One region of the Undibacterium sp. TJN25 genome, then DNA from elsewhere that is predicted to be linked to it. Evidence: riboswitches for the same ligand, from Rfam matches in the RefSeq annotation. Region 1 holds a riboswitch; the other holds the start of a gene.
What was found. A riboswitch is a leader RNA that binds a small molecule or an ion and turns the genes downstream of it on or off. The one in region 1 is predicted to bind thiamine pyrophosphate.

Region 1 (4,616 bases):
TTTAACCGCCCCCGATAGCACGCACTACATCCACCTTGTCCTTGCTCTGCAAAATATGCACCTGCCACAATGACCTCGCAACGATGGAGCGATTTACCGCCACCGCTATTGCCTGGCCGGATAAACTCAGCGCCGTCACCAGCTCGGATAAACTCTGCCCCTCGGGTATCTGATGGGCTGCACCGTTCAGTTCAATCTCCATATCCGCCTCGCTATTGCTTGCGATACAGTTCAGCACCGGACTTGATGAACTCAACGGCCTTCACTTCCATCCCCTGCTTCAATGCAGCGATTTCGGAGATGCCCTGCTTGGCTGCGTAGTCGCGTACTTCCTGCGTGATCTTCATCGAACAGAAATGCGGGCCGCACATCGAGCAGAAGTGGGCAACCTTGGCGGAATCCTTCGGTAGCGTCTCGTCATGAAATTCGCGTGCCTTGTCCGGATCCAGGCCGATGTTGAACTGGTCATCCCAGCGGAATTCAAACCTGGCTTTGGACAGCGCGTTGTCCCGTATCTGCGCGCCGGGGTGGCCTTTGGCCAGGTCAGCGGCGTGGGCAGCAATCTTATAGGTGATGATGCCGTCCTTGACGTCGGCCTTGTTTGGCAAACCCAGATGCTCTTTCGGCGTGACATAGCACAGCATTGCCGTGCCATACCAGCCTATCTGCGCAGCGCCTATGCCGGAAGTGATATGGTCGTAGCCGGGAGCGATGTCGGTCGTCAGCGGCCCCAGCGTATAAAAAGGCGCTTCGTGGCAGGCTTCCAGCTGCAGATCCATGTTTTCCTTGATCAGATGCATGGGCACGTGGCCGGGGCCTTCTATCATGACCTGCACGTCATGCTTCCATGCGATCTGCGTCAGCTCGCCCAAAGTCTTCAGCTCACCCAGTTGCGCTTCGTCATTCGCATCGTAGATGGACCCGGGGCGCAGGCCGTCGCCGAGACTGAAGGACACGTCATAGGCCTTCATGATCTGGCAAATATCTTCAAAATGCTCATACAGGAAGCTTTCCCTATGGTGTGCGAGACACCATTTGGCCATGATGGAACCGCCGCGCGACACAATGCCGGTCATGCGTTTGGCCGTCAGCGGCACATACTGCAGCCGCACGCCGGCATGGATAGTGAAGTAGTCGACCCCCTGCTCTGCCTGCTCGATCAGCGTGTCGCGATAAATCTCCCAGGTCAGGTCTTCAGCCTTGCCGTTGACCTTTTCCAGTGCCTGGTAAATCGGCACCGTGCCGATAGGCACCGGCGAATTGCGCACTATCCACTCGCGGGTTTCATGGATGTGCTTGCCGGTGGACAGGTCCATCACATTGTCGCCGCCCCAGCGTATCGCCCAGGTCATTTTTTCCACTTCTTCGCCTATCGACGAAGTCACTGCGGAGTTGCCGATGTTGGCATTGATCTTGACCAGGAAATTGCGGCCGATGATCATCGGCTCCACTTCCGGGTGGTTGATATTGGCAGGGATGATTGCACGGCCACGTGCGATCTCGTCGCGCACGAATTCGGGTGTGATTTCCGCCGGGATGGAGGCGCCGAAAGACTGGCCGGGGTGCTGGCGGCCCATCATGTCGGCCAGCTTGTGGCCCATGGGGCCCGAGGCTTTCAGGTTTTCCAGGTATTCCCTGCGGCGCAGGTTCTCGCGTATCGCCACATATTCCATTTCCGGCGTGACGATGCCTCGTCTGGCATAGTGCATTTGCGTGACATTTCTGCCATCCAGCGCTCGGCGCGGCTTGCGTTTCAGGTTGAAACGCAGTTCGGCAAGCCTGGCGTCGTTCAGGCGCTCCATGCCGTATTCGGAAGAAGGCCCGGGCAGTTCTTCGGTATCGTTTCTTTCGGCAATCCACGCGCCGCGCACCGACGCCAGGCCGGAGCGGATATCAACCTGCGCATCGGGGTCGGTGTAAGGCCCGGAAGTATCGTACACGTAGATGGGCGGGTTCTTTTCCGCCCCGAACGAGGCAGGCGTATCGGACTGGCTGATCTCGCGCATGGGCACGCGGATGTCAGGCCGACTGCCTTGTACATAGATTTTTCGGGAATTCGGCAGCGGTTGTACTGCGGCGGCATCCACCTCGGCGGTGGCAGACAAAAATTTCGGATTGGCGTTCATAGCGCTCCCAAGTGTGAGCAGCTTGGGAGGCGACCATGGCGGACGGATGGCCGCGCACAGTCTTGCTTCCCTTCGCTGGCATTATCCAGATCAGGTTCAAGGGTATTTCTCACCCGGCCAAACACGTATGTGTTCGCCAGGACCCCTAGCATTTTTTCGCGATGTGAGATGAACCATCGCGAAGTCCGAATTATAAAGTCTTTTGGCGCGGCGCGATAAGAAAATGTCGGATGAGCTCCATCAGCAGATACGTAAGTAAAAAGTTTCTTGCAGGGCAAGCCGGCTGCCTGTAAATAGCCGTTTATGACTATTTAGCATATATAATCAATGGTTTAGCCTATACCTCATCACCAACGACACATTATGGAATTAGCCAAGTCTTTCGAGCCTGCAGAAATAGAACAATACTGGCGCAGCGAGTGGGAAAAGCGCGGATATTTCACCGCCACCATGGACGCCGCCAAACCGTCTTTCAGCATACAGTTGCCGCCGCCGAACGTCACCGGTACGCTGCACATGGGCCATGCGTTCAACCAGACCATCATGGATGGCCTGACGCGCTACTACCGCATGCGCGGTCATAACACGGCATGGATACCCGGCACCGACCATGCGGGCATCGCGACCCAGATCGTCGTCGAGCGCCAACTGGATGCGCAAAAAATCTCGCGCCATGACCTGGGCCGTGAAAAATTCCTGGAAAAAGTGTGGGAATGGAAGGAAAAATCAGGCTCCACGATCACCGGCCAGATGCGTCGCATGGGCGCCTCCGCCGACTGGCAGCGTGAATATTTCACGATGGATGCGCCGCGCTCCAAGGTGGTGACCGAAGTATTCGTCCGCCTCGCAGAGCAGGGCCTGATCTACCGCGGCAAGCGGCTCGTGAACTGGGACCCGGTGCTGGGCACTGCGGTATCCGACCTGGAAGTGCAGTCGGAAGAAGAAGATGGTTCGATGTGGTTCATCCGCTATCCGCTGGCGGATGGCAGCGGTAGCATCACCGTCGCCACCACGCGTCCTGAAACCATGCTGGGCGACGTTGCCGTGGCGGTGGACCCGACCGATGAGCGCTATGCGCACCTGGTTGGCAAGATGCTCAAGCTGCCTTTGTCCGACCGCGAAATTCCCATCATCAAGGATGAATACGTCGACAAGGAATTCGGCACCGGCTGCGTGAAGATCACGCCTGCGCATGACTTTAACGATTATGCGATAGGCCAGCGCCATAACCTGGAAAAAATCAGCATCCTGACGCTGGAAGCGAAGATCAGCGACCAGGCCCCGGCCAAGTATCAGGGCCTGGACCGCTTCGTTGCCCGCAAACAGATCGTGGCCGACCTCGATGCACTGGGCCTGCTGGAACAGGTCAAGCCGCACAAGCTACAAGTGCCGCGAGGCGACCGCACCGGTGTCGTGCTGGAACCGATGCTGACGGATCAGTGGTTCATGGCAATGAGCAAGCCGGCGCCGGAAGGTACTTTTTCCCCCGGCAAATCCATCGCCGAAGTGGCGCTGGAAAAAGTCGCCAGCGGCGAAATCAAATTTGTCCCTGAAAACTGGAGCACCACCTACAATCAGTGGCTCAACAATATCCAGGACTGGTGCGTGTCGCGCCAGCTGTGGTGGGGTCACCAGATCCCGGCATGGTACGGCGATGACGGTCAGGTATTCGTGGCGCGCAATGCAGAGGAAGCAAAAGCCAAGGCTGCCGCGCAAGGCTACAACGGCGAACTGAAACGCGATGACGACGTACTGGACACCTGGTTCTCCTCCGCGCTGGTGCCTTTCTCCACGCTGGGCTGGCCCGATGAAACGCCGGACCTGAAGCTGTTCATGCCGTCTTCGGTGCTGGTTACCGGTTTCGACATCATTTTCTTCTGGGTAGCGCGCATGGTCATGATGACTGCGCACTTCACCGGCAAGGTGCCGTTCGATACCGTGTATGTGCACGGGCTGGTGCGCGATTCCAGCGGCCAGAAGATGTCCAAGTCCAAAGGCAATACGCTGGACCCTATCGACCTGATCGACGGCATCACCGTGGACGAACTGGTTGCCAAGCGCACCACCGGCCTGATGAACCCGAAAGACGCGACGAAGATAGAAAAAGCCACGCGCAAGGAATTTGCCGACGGCATTACCGCCTACGGCACCGACGCGCTGCGCTTCACGATGGCGAGTTATGCATCACTGGGCCGCAACATCAACTTCGACCTGGGCCGCTGCGAAGGCTACCGCAACTTCTGCAACAAGCTGTGGAATGCGACCCGCTTCGTGCTGATGAATACCGAAGGCAAGGATTGCGGACTGGAAGAGCATTCGGCAGAAGTATGCGCCGCCGGCACCTACCTGGATTTCTCGCAGGCAGACCGCTGGATAGTCTCTACGCTGCAGCGCACGGAAGCCGATATCGCCAAGGGTTTTGCCGACTACCGCTTCGACAATATCGCCTCCAGCATCTACAAGTTTGTCTGGGATGAATATTGCGACTGG
Region 2 (4,616 bases), on a different contig from region 1:
TGCCCTCGCCGACAAGCTGCGCGGCCTGCACCTGAATGTATACCAGAGTGATCCGCATGACTACGAAGGCATCGCCTCTTCCATAGAACGCATGGCTGCACTGGCCGGCACATCGGCCACCGGCAACAAGGCCGCCGGCGCCTTCCGCCACCGGCTGGAAGCCTTGCGAAACACCTACCGGCAACCAGCAGGCGTCAAGCCCGTTACCGTGTTTTACCAGATCTGGCGCAGCCCGCTGATGACGCTGAACGACACCCACATGGTGTCGTCGGCGATCAGGCTATGCGGCGGCGAGAATATTTTCGGCAAACTGCGGGAAGTCAGCCCTACCGTCAATGTAGAAGCAGTATTGAAAGCCAACCCCGAAGCGATCATGACGACGGACGGCGAGAAGCAGGAATCACTGGCCGACTGGCTGCGCTTCGACAAGCTGGCAGCCGTGGAACACTCCAATCTGTATGTCGTAAAAGGCGACTGGATCAATCGTTCCGGGCCGCGGATACTGGATGGCACGGAAGCAGTATGCAAATTCCTCGATACGGCGCGCAAGAGGCGCCGCTAGCTTCCGGCAAACAGCAAATCAACCCTCGCCCTAATGCCACTCCCTAGGGTCGACGCGGTAATATTCACTGAGTTCGGCAAACAGCTCAGGATGCAGCTCTGCCATCGGCCAGGATTTTTCAAAAAAGGTTTCGGTCGCCACGGCAAAAAATTCTGCCGGATTCGTCGCGCCGTAATAGTCCAGCACGCTTTCCAGTTGATACGCTGCGGCCTGCTGTAGCTTCTGGTACTCGCGCATCATCACGGCAGACCAGCGCTGATACCTGGCTTTGCTCATCAGCAGCGGTGCGCCGTTGGTAGAGCCTGTCTCGCTGTCAAGCTGGTGTGCAAATTCATGCAGCACAACATTGTGTCCGTCGATAGCATCTTCGCCTTTTTGCTGTACATGGTCCCACGCCAGGATCACCCTGCCGTCGCTCCAGGATTCACCGGACAAGGTCTGGTTCGCATGCGTGACGATACCGCCCACACCAAGCTCGGTGCGCGGCGCGATGAAGGCGGAAGGATACACAAGAACCAGTTTCAGATCGGGAAAAACGCGCGCGGGCCGGTTGAGCAGCAGCATGCATGCCTTGCCGGCAATCGTCATGCGCACTTCGTCATTCATGCGGAAGCCGTCGCAGCCTATGAATTTTTTCTCGTGCAGAAACTGCTTGATCAGCCGTTTCAGCTGCAATTGCAGATGGGCCGGCATCCTTGCATAAGCAGGGATATTCCTGCGCAAGATACGTGAATAATTGCCGGGAAAAGGTGCACGGATCGCGCGCTGCAAGCGGTAGCGCGGCAGCCAGAAAACCAGCCCCATCACGGTCAGTGAAAATATCAACAGATACAGCAACGGCATTACGCTCCCCCCTGCTACCAATGGATCGATTCCAGCCCTCTCATTGAAAGCTAGTCCATAGATGGGACAAGTACAAGGAAAAGCAATGGCCGTGAAGTACAGTTTTTTCTCGAAAGAAAAAAACTGTACCTGTGGAGTTGCCGATTTGCTGCGATAATGTAAAACAAATAACAGCAGATGCCGTTTGCACTATTCAGGCCCGCACGTCCTCTTCCTTCTTTTTTTCTGATTGTCCACAATGCGCAAAGGCATATTGTTCGCGTCCACGTCTTATATTCTATGGGGCTTGTTTCCGCTGTATTTCAGGGCTTTACACGAATTTGCGCCAATAGAAATATTACTGCACCGGATGCTGTGGTCGCTGCTGTTTTTGTCCATCGTACTGCTGCTGCGCAGGCAATGGTCGTGGCTGCGCGATGTGATACGCCAGCCAAAGCTGGTGGCCGGCTTTGCGGTCAGCGCGCTGCTGCTGTCGGGCAACTGGTTCATTTATATCTGGTCCATCAACAACGGTCATGTCATCGACGCCAGCCTCGGTTATTTCATGACACCGCTGGTCAACGTGCTGCTCGGCTTCCTGCTGCTGCATGAAAGACTGCGGCCCGGCCAGTGGCTGTCCGTTGCCATGGCTGCCTGCGGGGTACTGTGGCTGGCAGTGCAGGCAGGCCATGTGCCGTGGATAGGCCTGGCGCTGGCGTTGACTTTCGGCAGCTACGGCCTGCTGCGCAAGACCGCCAAACTGGGAGCCCTGGAAGGGTTGTCGCTGGAGACCCTGCTGCTGTTTCCGCTGGCGGCAGCCTATCTGTCCATTTTGTCGAACCAGGGGCAAAGCCATTTTGGCGATGCGGCAACGACATCGCAGATCATGCTGCTTGCCGCAGGGCCGATCACGGCGATCCCGCTGCTGATGTTTGCCGCCGGCGCCAGACTGATTCCGATGGCAACGCTGGGCCTGCTGCAATACATCTCCCCTTCGCTGCAGCTGATACTGGGCGTGTGGCTGTTCAAGGAAAGCTTCGACGGCGAAAGGCTCATCGGCTTCGTCGCCATCTGGGCGGCGCTGGCGGTATATTCGGTCGAAGGCCTGCGCAACAATTACCTGTCCAGGCAGCAAGTAGGCAATACGGAAAAAGCGTAAATATTTTTAACTATTTTGTACGCATACTTTGTATGCGCGCAACGGCATACCCGGTATTACAGCGCCAATAACAAGGCCGCTGCCGTTTCATGGTAAAGTACGGCTCTCGCTAGGGGTCCTGGGAACTGCTGTTTCCGGGTGAGAAATACCCTCCGAACCTGATCTGGATAATGCCAGCGCAGGGAAGCGCAAAGCTCCTCCCCTTTCTTTGTCTGCTCTCCCGCGCCGGTTCCAGCACAACCGCATACCGGAACGCATAGAGCCACCATGTCTGACAAATTAACATCGATCCACCTTCCCTCCGCCATTGCGCTGGCCGTTGCCCAACTGCTCGCAACGCCCGCCTTTGCCCAGAGCGCACTGCCTGAAGTCGTTATCAGCGCAGCCAAGCAGGACAGCAACAAGGCAGACCGCGCCAGCGTAGGCGGCTTTTCCGACGCGCCGCTACTGGAGACGCCGGCCTCCATCACCGTATTCACGCAAAGCCTGATGCAGGACCTGCAGGTGCGGCAGACGACCGATGCAGTGAAATTCGATGCCAGCGTCAACGATTCCTATAATGCCGTCGGCTATGCCGAGCAATTTTCGATACGCGGCTTTGCGCTGGACAATACCAGCAGCTACCGCAAGGACGGGCTGGCCATTCCCGGCGACGCTTCGATCCCGCTGGAAAACAAGGAACGCATAGAAATATTGAAAGGCCTGGCCGGCTTCCAGGCCGGTTTTGCCACGCCGGGCGGCATCATCAACTATGTGACCAAGCGGCCCACCGACACGCCACTGCGTACGGTCACGCTGGGCGCCAGCGAACGCGGCACGCTGTACGGCGCGGTGGACCTGGGCGGCCTCTTCAGCGACCCGCATTTCGGCTACCGCATCAATGCCGCCGACGAAAGGCTACGCTCCTATATCAAGGGTGCAGACGGCCAGCGGCAATTTTTCTCCTTCGCTTTCGACTGGCGGATTTCGCCGCAGGCGCTGCTGCAACTGGACATGGACTACCAGCACAAATCGCAGCTGACGGCGCCCGGCTTCCAACTGGTCAACGGCACCGACCTGCCGAGGAATATCAACCCCGATACCATGCTGAACAACCAGCCCTGGGCGCGGCCGGTGGATACGCGCGATACCGACTTCGGCCTGCGTTTTGAATACAAGTTCAACGAAGACTGGAAGGCCACGCTATCGGCCAACAAGCATGAATTCCGCCGCAACGATTTCACCGCCTTCCCCTACGGCTGCTCATCTGCCGGCCTGTTCCCCGGCTATTGCGCCAACGGCGATTACGATGTGTACGATTACCAAAGCACCGGCGAATCCAAATCCCCACTGGCAACGCAGGCGCTGCTGCAGGGTAATCTGAAGACCGGCAACATCCAGCATGCGCTGACGCTGGGCTTTTCCAGCTTCCGCCGGCGCGACTGGTTCGGTGATTGCGTCTATGGCAAAGTGGATTGCGCAGGCTCGAAACCGAACGGCACCAGCAATATCTATGTTCCCGTCGTCGTGCCGCCGTCCACCATCGTTACCGGCCCTGTCACCTTGCGCCGCAGCGAGGACGAATGGTCGGTATTTGCGCAGGATATCCTGAGCCTGACGGACCAGCTAAAACTGCATCTCGGCGCGCGCCATGTGCACATCAAACGCGACCAGTTCATCGACGATGAAACGCCGAACGCCAAATACGAGCGCAGCTACCTGCTGCCGAATATCGCGCTGGTATTCAGCCCGCAGAACAACTGGTCCGTCTATGGATCATTCACCGAAGGCCTGGAGCATGGCGGCATTGCGCCGCTGGGCACCAACAACGTCAATGCGCTGCTAAACCCCAGCAAGTCCAGGCAATATGAATTCGGCGTGAAAGCCGACCTGCTGCGCGACTTCAGCGTCAGCGCCGCCGTGTTCCAGATCAAGCAGTCGCTGGAATATACAAACGCCGACAATGACTATGTTGCCAACGGCAAGGAAAAGCACACCGGCATAGAACTGTCTGCACAAGGCCGCCTGAGCAATGAACTGACACTGGGGGCAAGCATCGCCGGCCTGCGCACGCGCCAGAGCGACACCGGCGAC

Region 2: another riboswitch for thiamine pyrophosphate. It lies ahead of ACO0LO_RS21460 (TonB-dependent siderophore receptor); the one in region 1 lies ahead of thiC (phosphomethylpyrimidine synthase ThiC).

The regions. Positions count from the first base shown of each region.
Region 1 is NZ_JBMPPM010000013.1:128,953-133,568, forward strand. It holds gene thiS (sulfur carrier protein ThiS) at 2-202, opposite strand; gene thiC (phosphomethylpyrimidine synthase ThiC) at 213-2,126, opposite strand; TPP riboswitch at 2,177-2,283, opposite strand; gene ACO0LO_RS25605 (valine--tRNA ligase) at 2,490-4,616, shown strand, end outside.
Region 2 is NZ_JBMPPM010000009.1:95,299-99,914, forward strand. It holds gene ACO0LO_RS21445 (cobalamin-binding protein) at 1-562, shown strand, start outside; gene ACO0LO_RS21450 (zinc-dependent peptidase) at 593-1,405, opposite strand; gene rarD (EamA family transporter RarD) at 1,644-2,543, shown strand; TPP riboswitch at 2,645-2,745, shown strand; gene ACO0LO_RS21460 (TonB-dependent siderophore receptor) at 2,811-4,616, shown strand, end outside.